Regions from separate parts of the Arthrobacter sp. SLBN-83 genome, predicted to be linked through region 2. Evidence: riboswitches for the same ligand, from Rfam matches in the RefSeq annotation. Region 2 holds a riboswitch; each other region holds the start of a gene.
What was found. Region 2 has a riboswitch for S-adenosylmethionine ahead of FBY30_RS13905 (aminotransferase class V-fold PLP-dependent enzyme). Riboswitches for the same ligand answer to the same signal wherever they lie in the genome.

Region 1 (3,253 bases), 2.1 Mb from region 2:
GGAAGGGCCGCGGCGGCCCTGGTCAGAACCGCCGCGGCGCGCCGGTGCTGCTACTCGTCCTCCGCCTCCCCTGCGGGCCGGGACGTCTGCTCGGCGAGCGTGTCCCAGAAGGAGGTGTCGGCGTCGGCAATGGAACCGTCCGCAATGGCGGCGGCGGTGGACGTCAGCGTGGTGACCGTCTGCTTGATCAGGTAGCCGTTGCTGCGCTGGCCCAGCGCGTAGCCGTCCAGGTAGTGGTCGGACATGCCGCGCATCTCGAAGAGCAAGGTGGCGATGCCGTATTCCACGGAGATGCCGTTGCGGCTGATGGTTTCGGCGCTGCCGCCCTGGTACTTGCCCAGGTGGCCCCAGCCGGTGGAGTCGACGTTATTGAAGACCACGGCACCCAGCTGCTTCGACTTTTCGACGACGGCGGGATCTGCGTTGGGGGTGGTGGGGTACAGGATGGAGCCGGAGACCAGCTTGCCGTCACGCTCAGCACGGGTGCCCTGGTGGTGCAGGTCAATCATGTAGTCGATCCGGTACTTGCGCATCACGTTGTTGTGCAGCGCCTGGGTTTCCGGCTGGACCTTGGCCACGTGGTCGCGGTTCAGGTCCACGCCCTCCGCGTTGTAGCGGGTGAGGTGCCGGTCCCCCTTGGCGAGGTAGTTGTCCAGGGAGAAGTTCACGTCCCCCATGGCGCCATCGGCGTTGAGCATTGGCAGCACCAGGATGTTCACGCCCTTGAGGATGTCCGCCGATTTGCCGGTACCCAGGTGCTTGATGACCTCCATGGCACCCTCGGTGGTGAGCTGCTCGTTGCCGTGCTGCTGGGTCAGGTAAAGGATGGTGGGCTTGGCCGGATCGGAAATGTACTTGACCAGGTGGATGTCGCGGCCCTTCACGGTCCGGCCGATGACTTCCAGTTCCATGGCCGGCTGCTTGGCGTCCTGGTCCTTCAGGAAGGAAACCATCTGGTCATAGGTGGCCAGTTTCGTTGTAGTGATCTGGCCATTGCCGTCATAGCCGGGTCCTTCGCCCACCGCGTTTGCCAGCGGTGCCGGTCCCGCCACGACAGCGAGCGCCAGGGCCCCGGAAAGGGCAAGGTTCCTGAAGGTTTGCAGGGATTTGTTCACGCTGCGGTACCTCTTCTTTGAGTGTGATGTGGTGCATGCGAGTGGGGCAGCCAGCCGTCATTTCCCTCATTTGGCTGTGACAAGAGCCAACCAAGCTGGACAAAGTCTGTCAATACGCTGGACGAATTCTGTAAGGCACAAGGAGCCGCTCGATGGATGATTATTTTGGGCGCCAAGGGAAGCCGCCGAAATAAAGCGTGCAGGACTTGCCCGGACGCGGGCTTCTCGATTTAAGTGAGAGGGAACCATCCGGAGCGGCCGAGAGACCTGGCTCGATGACGCCGCAGCAACCACGGATCAGCAGATTTGTTGCTGCCCGAAGGTGCTACTGCCAGGACCGATGGAAAGAGAGATTCCAGCATGTCCCTGAACACTGACCACATCCGCGTAACCCACGCCGGGTCCTTGCCCCGAACCCCGGAACTCATTGCCGCCAACGCCGCCAAGGAAGCCGACGGCATCTCCCCCGAATTCCTTGAGCTCCTGGAGGCTTCGGTGGTGGACATCGTCCGGCGCCAAAAAGACCTGGGCATCGACATCCCCAACGACGGCGAATACGGCCACACCATGTCCAGTTCCGTGGACTACGGCGCCTGGTGGAACTACTCGTTCTCCCGACTCGGCGGCCTGGAGCCGACCAATGTTGACCGCTGGGCCGACTCGCAGGTGCACCGCTCCTCGCCGGGCCACATCGTCCTGACCTCCTTCCCGGACCGGCGGGACCGGCAGGCGTTCAACGAGGCGTACAACGATCCCTCCTCGGGCATCCTCACCCACCGCAAGAGCGTTGCCCAGCCCAAGATCGCCGGCCCCCTGACCTACACGGGCCAGGACCTGGTGGCGTCGGACATCAGGAACCTGAAGACGGGGTTGGCTGCCGCGGGCCTCTCCGACGGTTTCGTGGCCTCGCTCTCCCCCGGCTCCTGCGCAAGGGTGGCCAACGAGTACTACAAGTCAGACGAGGAACTGGTCTACGCCTGCGCCGACGCCATGCGGGAGGAATACAAGGCGATCATCGATGCCGGCCTCACCGTGCAGCTCGATGATCCGTCACTGGCCGAGAGCTGGGACCAGATCAACCCCGAGCCCTCCCTGGAGGACTACCTGAAGTTCATCCAGCTGCGTGTCGAAGCCACCAACTGGGCCCTCCGGGATCTTCCCCAGGAACAGATCCGGTTGCACGTCTGCTGGGGCTCCTGGCACGGCCCGCACACCACGGACATCCCGTTCGCGGACATCATCGGGTCGGTGCTGCAGGTCAATGCCGGCGCCTACTCCTTTGAGGCCGCGAACGTCCGCCACGAACACGAGTGGCGGGTCTGGGAGGACACCAAACTCCCGGAGGGCAAGGTCATCATCCCCGGGGTAGTCTCGCATGCCACGAACGTGGTGGAGCACCCGGACCTGGTGGCGGACCGCATTGTCCGCTTTGCCGACGTCGTGGGCAGGGAAAATGTTATCGCCTCCACCGACTGCGGCCTGGGCGGCAGGGTCCACCCGCAGATAGCCTTTGCCAAGCTGGAAGCACTGGGCGAGGGCGCCCGCCGCGCCACCAAGCGCCTCTGGTAAACGGCCGGCCGTGCCGCCGCGCCGGCTGTTCCTTCCGTCACCGGAATGGGGCAGCCGGCGTTTCGCTTCCGGGGGCTTGCTAAACTGGAGCAGGCCGGCGAGGTCCGGCCCACCCCAACCAACCGCTGCTGATGCGTCGCGCCTCCCCGCGCCCTCATCCGGCCGCGGCAGCAACGCCAATCCCCGCAGGAGAACCAGCACTTCATGACAGCCCTGGCCCCCGAAACTTTCCACGAACAGCTCATGAGCCGCCGCTACGAACCGAGCGTTGCAGCCGTCAACGAACTGTGCGATTCCCTGCAGGAGGCCAAGCCCGGAACTGTGGTCCCCTACGTCGACCCCATGCACGACGTCGAGGAATGCCGCATTATCAGCCTCTACTCCAACATCGGCGAGGCAGATCCCTCCGGTTTCATCACCGCCGGAGACCAGGACGCCGCCACCCGTATGCTGGGCATCCAGTGGAAGCTGGGACTGCGCCCCGAGTTCGTGATGCCGTGGAACGTCCACCCGTGGCACGTCCCCGGCGAAGCCAACGGCAAGTTCACCCCGGACCAGGTCCAGGCCGG
Region 2 (3,253 bases):
CGGCATCCTCCAGCCGTGATCCGACGCCGAAGCTTGCCCGAAGCGAGCCGGACGGCAGGCCAAGGCGCTTCAGAAGGGGATGGGCGCAAAAGCGTCCATCGCGCAGGCCCACGCCGTGCTCGGCGGCGAGGTAGGCCGCCACCAGCCCCGCGTCGTAGCCCTCCACGGAGAAGTTGACCACGCCGATGGTGTCCGTTTCCGGGTTGCTGTCCTTGAAGATCTGGTGGACCGTGACGCCGTCAATGTCCTTCAGTCCCTCCACCAGGAAGGAACGGATGGCGGATTCGTGGGCATGCCACCGGTCCTGGTCCAGCGCCGCGATCACCTGCGTGGCGCGGGCCAGGGTGGCGGCTCCGAGGACGTTCGGTGAGCCCCCCTCATGGCGGGCAGGGCCGGTGGCCCAGCTGACGCCGTCGAGCTTTGCTTCCTTTACCGCGCCGCCGCCGGCAAGGTGGGGGACGCCCGCGTCCAGCCAGTCAGGGCGTCCCACCAGGACACCGGCGCCGAACGGTGCGTACAGCTTGTGGCCGGAAAACGCGAGGTAATCTATGCCGTCGTCGCTGATGTCCACCCGGCGGTGCGGTGCCAGCTGCGCCGCATCCACTACGATCCGTGCACCGTGCTGGTGGGCCAGCGTGGCCAGGGCCCGGATGGGAAGGATCTCGCCGGTGACGTTTGATGCGCCGGTGACTGCCAGCAGGCTGACCCCGCCCTGCTCCAGCTCGGCGCGGACAGCGTCGAGGGTGCCGGTGAGCGTGTCCGCGGCGACGATGCTCCGGTGCGGTACGCCCTGCCAGGGCAGCAGGTTGGCGTGGTGTTCGATGTCCAGGTAGAGCACATCGCCGGCGGGCCGGCCATCGCTGATGGGAAGGCAACCTGCCAGGAGGTTCAGCGAGTCCGTGGTGTTGCGGGTGAAGATGACCGAGTCGTCCGGGCGGCCCCCGACGAAATCGCGGACAATGCTGCGCGCGTTCTCGTAAACCGAGGTGCTGATCTGGGAGGCGTACCCTGCCCCGCGGTGGACGCTTGCGTAGTAGGGCAGGATCTCGTTCAGGTAGGCGGACACCACGGAGAGCGCGGGGGCGGAGGCGCCATAGTCAAGGTTCGCGTACCGCACGTGGCCGCCGGTGATGAGCGGCGCCTGGATTTCCGCGCCGGTGACCGCCGCGAGGGGCCGTATTGCGTGGCGTTCAGCAGCAACGGTGGCTTCGGTGATGGCGGGCTGGGGGGAGACGGTGGCAGTTGTCACAGAGACCTCACTTGAATACAGGACTCCGGCAAAGTGGAATCCGCGCTTGCCGCATCCGCTCCGGACCGGCCTGGTCGTCACCCGGGGCACCCCACCGCGAATGGAGGGTTGCCGGCCAGCAAACCGGGGTTTAGCGCTGGCACTCGTGACCTGGATAAAAGCGTAGGACATGCGGCGGCCAAGACTGAACCAGCAACGATTGTTAAGCCCTTTGTTACGCGCCGCCGAATAAACGACGGCGGACACCTCCTTTGGAAGGTGTCCGTCGTCGCTTTATTCGTTTTCCCACTGGAACGTCAACTGTTACAGCAAATCGTCCAGGTAAGGGTTCAGGCGGTGCAGCACCTCCGAGTGCAGGATGGAGTTGGTGGCCAGGGCGTTCCCGCCAAAGGGGCCGTCCTCGCCTTCCAAAGACGTGAAACGGCCGCCGGCCTCCACCACGATCGGCACCAGGGCGGCCATGTCGTAAAGGTTCAGTTCCGGTTCGCAGGCGATGTCCACGGAGCCCTCGGCCACCATGCAGTACGACCAAAAATCCCCATAGGCGCGGGTCCGCCACACGTCCTCGGTGAGGCCCAGGAACTCGTCGAGGTTTCCCCGTTCCTTCCATCCAGTGAGGCTGGAGTAGGAGAGGGAGGCATCGGCGAGGCTGGAGACGTTGGAGACGCGGAGCCGGGTGGCAGCCGCCAGCGACCTGCCCATGTACGCGCCCATCCCTTTTGCCGCCCACCAGCGCTTGCCCAGGGCCGGGGCGCTGACCACGCCCACCACCGGCTCGCCCTCGTCAACGAGGGCGATCAGGGTAGCCCAGACCGGAACGCCGCGGACAAAGTTCTTGGTCCCGTCAATGGGGTCGATGATCCAGCGCCGCGAACCGTGGCCCGTGCTGCCGAACTCTTCGCCCAGGACCGCGTCACGGGGGCGGGAACGTGAGAGCTGCCCGCGGATCGCTTCCTCGGCGGCCTTGTCCGCATCGGTGACCGGGGTCAGGTCCGGCTTGGTCTCAACGTGGAGGTCCAGGGCCTTGAAGCGGCTCATGGTCTGGTCATCCACGGAGTCGGCCAGGACATGTGCCAGGCGCAGGTCATCGTTGTAGCTCGAAGCGGGTTGGATCATGGTTCCAAACTACCGTCTGCCCATGCTTCTTCCGGGGAGAACGCGTCAGTTGACGCTGCCGAGCTCTTTGGTTTCCTGTGCTTCCATCCTTGGATCCGTGCCGAGCAGCCGCCGCAGCGAGGCGAGCCGTGCGGGACCAGTGGGACCTGCGTGTCCGTCCGCCACCCAGTCGTCGAGGCCGCAGTCCACTGCAGTTGCCGTGTGCTTGCAGCCCCGTTCGCAGTTCTCGATGCCGGGGGAGAGGTCCGGGAAAGAGCGCAGGATCCGGTCAGGGTCCACGTGGGCCAAACCGAAGGATCTGATGCCCGGGGTATCGATGATCCAGCTGCCGGCCGGCGCGTCCGCCAGGCGCAGCGCCAGGGCCGACGACGATGTATGCCGGCCCCGGCCGGTCACCGCGTTGACTCCGCCGGTGGCCCGCTCGGCCCCGGTCAACGCGTTGACCATGGTGGACTTGCCCACGCCCGAATGTCCGAGCATGACCGTGACCTGGCCGTCCAGGTGCGCGCGAAGCTCGGCCACGGCGGCGCTGTCCAACCGGGCCGAAAGGCCGTCGTCGGAGCGCGCATCGATGCCCGAGGCCTGGGCGTCAGCCGTCCGGCTGATGATCACCGGGAAGTCCAGGTGGGTGTAGTTGGACAACAGTTCCGCGGGGTCCTTGACGTCGGCCTTGGTGACCAGCAGGATCGGTTCGATGCCGGCGTCGTACGCGGCCACCAGGGCACGATCGATGAATCCGGTCCGCGGCTCAGGGTTGGCCGCCGCCACCACGATCACCAGCTGGTCCGCGTTGGCCACCACGGCACGTTCGATCGGGTCTGTGTCGTCGGCGCTGCGGCGCAGGAGCGTTTTGCGGTCCTGGATCTTCACCAGGCGGGCCAGCGTGTC
Region 3 (3,253 bases), 1.3 Mb from region 2:
TGGCGGGATGGGTGATCAGGGACTTGGAATCGCCCAGGTTGTTGGAGATGTCGATGATCCGCAGCCCGTCCAGCAGCGCGAAGGCAGCCTCCTTGCCGGAGCGCCCACCCGAAGGAGCAAGCTCCAAGGTAAGGACCGTCCCGCCGGCGCTCATCTGCTTCGCCGCCAGCCCATACTGCGGGTGCGACTTCAGCAGCGGATACTTCACCCAGCTCACGGCCGGCTGCTCCTCCAGCCACTCGGCAAGCCGGAGGGCCGTGGCGGAGGAGTGGTTGACGCGCAGGCCCATGGTTTCCAGGCCCTTGGTCAGCACCCAGGCGTTGAACGGGGAAAGTGCGGGGCCGGTGTGGCGCATCAGCTGCTTCACGGGGCCCTCGATGAACTCCTTGGTGCCCAGGATGGCACCGCCCATCACCCGGCCCTGGCCGTCGATGTGCTTGGTGCCCGAGTAGACGATGACGTCCGCCCCAAGATCACCGCAGCGCTGCAGCAGGGGAGTGGCAAAGACATTGTCTGCCACTACGGTGGCCCCGGCGGCGTGCGCCAGTTCGCTGACCGCGGCGATGTCCACGATTTCCTGCATGGGGTTGGACGGGGATTCGAAGAAGACGGCCGTGGTGGGCTTGGAGAGCGCTTCGCGCCACTGGTCCAGGTCCGGGCCGTCCACGAACACCGTCTCCACACCCCACCGGGGCAGGATCTCGTTCAGGACCACGAAGCAGGAACCGAACAGCGAGCGTGCGGCCACCACCCGGTCGCCCGCTGCCAGCAGGGCACCCAGGGCCGTGAACACCGCGGACATGCCAGAGGCCGTCGCGAAGCATGCTTCGGTGCCTTCCAGCAGCCGGAGCCGTTCCTGGAAGGTGGCCACGGACGGGTTGCCGTAGCGGGAGTAGACAAAGCGCTCGTCTTCGCCGGTAAATGCACGTTCGGCGGCCGCCGCGGATTCGTAGACGAAGCCGGAGTTGAGGAAGATGGCCTCCGACGTTTCCTGGAAGTTGCTGCGGTCCAGCCCGCCGCGGACGGCCTGCGTATCAGGGTTCCAGCCGGGGGCGTCTTGGTTGAAGCTCACTTAGTTCTTTCCGAGGTTGGTGGGCAGGCCGCGGTTCTTCCAGCCATTGACGGTCCGCTCGCCGAAGCGGTCGGGATCGCCCTCGAAGCCCTCAAGGACGCTGTAGGCGGTAAAACCTGCCTGGGTGGCGGCGGTGGCCGCAGCGATGGAGCGCTTGCCGGAGCGGCACAGGAACACCAGTTCCGTGTGCGGGTCCTCCGGTGCCTGGTCCGTCAGGTCCTTGATGAAGTCCGGGTTGGGGATACCGCCGGGGAAGGTCCACTGGATGAACAGGGGGTCGTTGTCCGTGGCCTTGGTGTCAGGGATGCCGATGTGGGCCCATTCGCCCTCGGTGCGGACATCCACCAGGACGGCACCCTGCTCCAGCTTGGTCCAGGCTTCCTGCGGCGTCAGGTCTCCGGCGTAGCTCATGCGTGGCCCTCGCCGTCGAACTCGCCCTCAAGCTCGTCCACGGCAGTGGCCACGGCGGCATCCGCCGAGGCGATGGCGGCCGGAAGGACGATGGCCTGCGCCACGATGACGGTGGTGCCGTTGAAGGTGGCTGCGGGACTGCCGTGCAGCACGTACCCGTCGGCGAGTGCAGCGGAGATCCGCTCGCAGAATTCACGGTTGTCCGCGCCGGTAATCAGGCGGTAGGACAGTCTCTCATCAGGGGCGGGTGCGTCGGACACGACGGATCTCCTTCTCTCACGCTTGCAGCTCGAATGGGTCGATATGCCGAGTATTCACCTGAGGCACCCCGCCGCGAAAGGGAGGGTTGCCGACCGGCCAGTCAGGGCTTGGCGCCGGTACTCATTACTCCCCAAAAACGTAACACCTCTCCTCCCAAGCCGCACGGCCGCCGTCGTCACGTTCCGTAATTCGCCGGGCGCCCAGGCGACACGCGAAGGCCGCCCGCCCGATAAAGTCTTACCGGGGGCGCAGCCCCGTCTCCACAGCAATGAGTACCGGGGGGTCCTTGCAACATGCGGGCAGTCACATCGCACCACCACGCCAAGTGGCGGAACCGTACGCGTTCCGCCGTCGCCTATCTGGCAACCATCGTTATCGCCTTCCTGGCCGTGCTGGCGCCGGCAGGTCCGGCGCAGGCGGCCCCGGCGGAACCGGACAAGGGCAAGCCGTGGCTGGGTGCTGTGCTTGAGTGGGGCGAGGACACCGCCGCAGGCTTCAGCGACCGGCTGGGCGCCAGCCCCGCCGTCTTCGGCCACGACATCACCTTTCCTTTCCGCGATTCGGAACGGAACGACATCGACGGCTTCCTGCAGCAGGCCGCAGCCAAAGGTGCACATGCCCTGCTCACGGTGAAGCCGTCGGTGCCGCTGGACCAGCTCGGCACCAGCGAGGCCGAAGCCTTCGCCCAGCAGGTGCAGGTCCTCACCTCCGGGTTCAAGGGGCAGTTGCTGGTCCGGTTCGCTCCTGACATGAACACCAGCTGGGTGGGCTGGGGCCAGCAGCCCGCCGCCTACCGGCAGGCTTTCCAGGCGGTGTCCAAGGCATTCAAGAAGGACGACGGCGGCCGGGTCGCCATGGTGTGGGCACCTTACCTGGGCAAGGACTACCCCTTTGACCGGAACCGGAATGCGCCGCAGCCGGGAAGCGAGGGGTTCGCCTTGCTGGACACGAACGGGGACGGGACCTGGAACGGAAGTGACAGCGCCTACGCACCGTACTACCCCGGCGACGACGCCGTGGACTGGGTGGGTCTGTCCGCCTACCATGACGACACGGCCGGCGGGGCCGCCGTCAACACTGTGCCCCGCGCCGGCGAGCTCCAGGAGATGCTGACGGCGTCCGGTGGCGAAAACTTCTATGGCACCTACGCCGAGGGGCACCGGAAGCCCTTCCTCCTGCAGACCTCGGCGTTTTACAGCCCGTCAACCGGCGGGGCGCCCGAAGTCGACATCAAAACCGGCTGGTGGGACCAGGTGGTGGCAACTGCCACCTCCCCGGAGTTCGCACGCACGGCCGCCGTCGTGTGGGATGAGCGCACCAGTACCAGGGACACCGGTGTGGCGAGCATCAGCTGGCTGCTCACTGGAAGCCCGGAGATTGCCAAAGCGGCGGCGGACCGGCTGAAGGCCTCGCCGATGGTGACCGGCCCTGTCACCGATGCGGCACCCACCACCTATGTCCGCGCCAACACCCTCTCCGGGCCTGCTGCCTGGACTGTTGCCGCCGCCA

Region 1: another riboswitch for S-adenosylmethionine. It lies ahead of FBY30_RS03735 (cobalamin-independent methionine synthase II family protein); the one in region 2 lies ahead of FBY30_RS13905 (aminotransferase class V-fold PLP-dependent enzyme).
Region 3: another riboswitch for S-adenosylmethionine. It lies ahead of FBY30_RS07815 (DUF1737 domain-containing protein); the one in region 2 lies ahead of FBY30_RS13905 (aminotransferase class V-fold PLP-dependent enzyme).

Annotation. Positions count from the first base shown of each region.
Region 1 is NZ_VFMX01000001.1:841,121-844,373, forward strand. It holds gene FBY30_RS03730 (M14 family zinc carboxypeptidase) at 51-1,115, opposite strand; SAM riboswitch class I at 1,358-1,462, shown strand; gene FBY30_RS03735 (cobalamin-independent methionine synthase II family protein) at 1,476-2,684, shown strand; gene FBY30_RS03740 (uracil-DNA glycosylase) at 2,889-3,253, shown strand, end outside.
Region 2 is NZ_VFMX01000001.1:2,975,406-2,978,658, forward strand. It holds gene FBY30_RS13905 (aminotransferase class V-fold PLP-dependent enzyme) at 1-1,249, opposite strand, end outside; SAM riboswitch class IV at 1,287-1,400, opposite strand; gene hisN (histidinol-phosphatase) at 1,553-2,365, opposite strand; gene rsgA (ribosome small subunit-dependent GTPase A) at 2,411-3,253, opposite strand, start outside.
Region 3 is NZ_VFMX01000001.1:1,714,009-1,717,261, forward strand. It holds gene FBY30_RS07805 (O-succinylhomoserine sulfhydrylase) at 1-1,072, opposite strand, end outside; gene FBY30_RS07810 (rhodanese-like domain-containing protein) at 1,073-1,483, opposite strand; gene FBY30_RS07815 (DUF1737 domain-containing protein) at 1,480-1,743, opposite strand; SAM riboswitch class IV at 1,757-1,872, opposite strand; gene opgC (OpgC domain-containing protein) at 2,038-3,253, shown strand, end outside.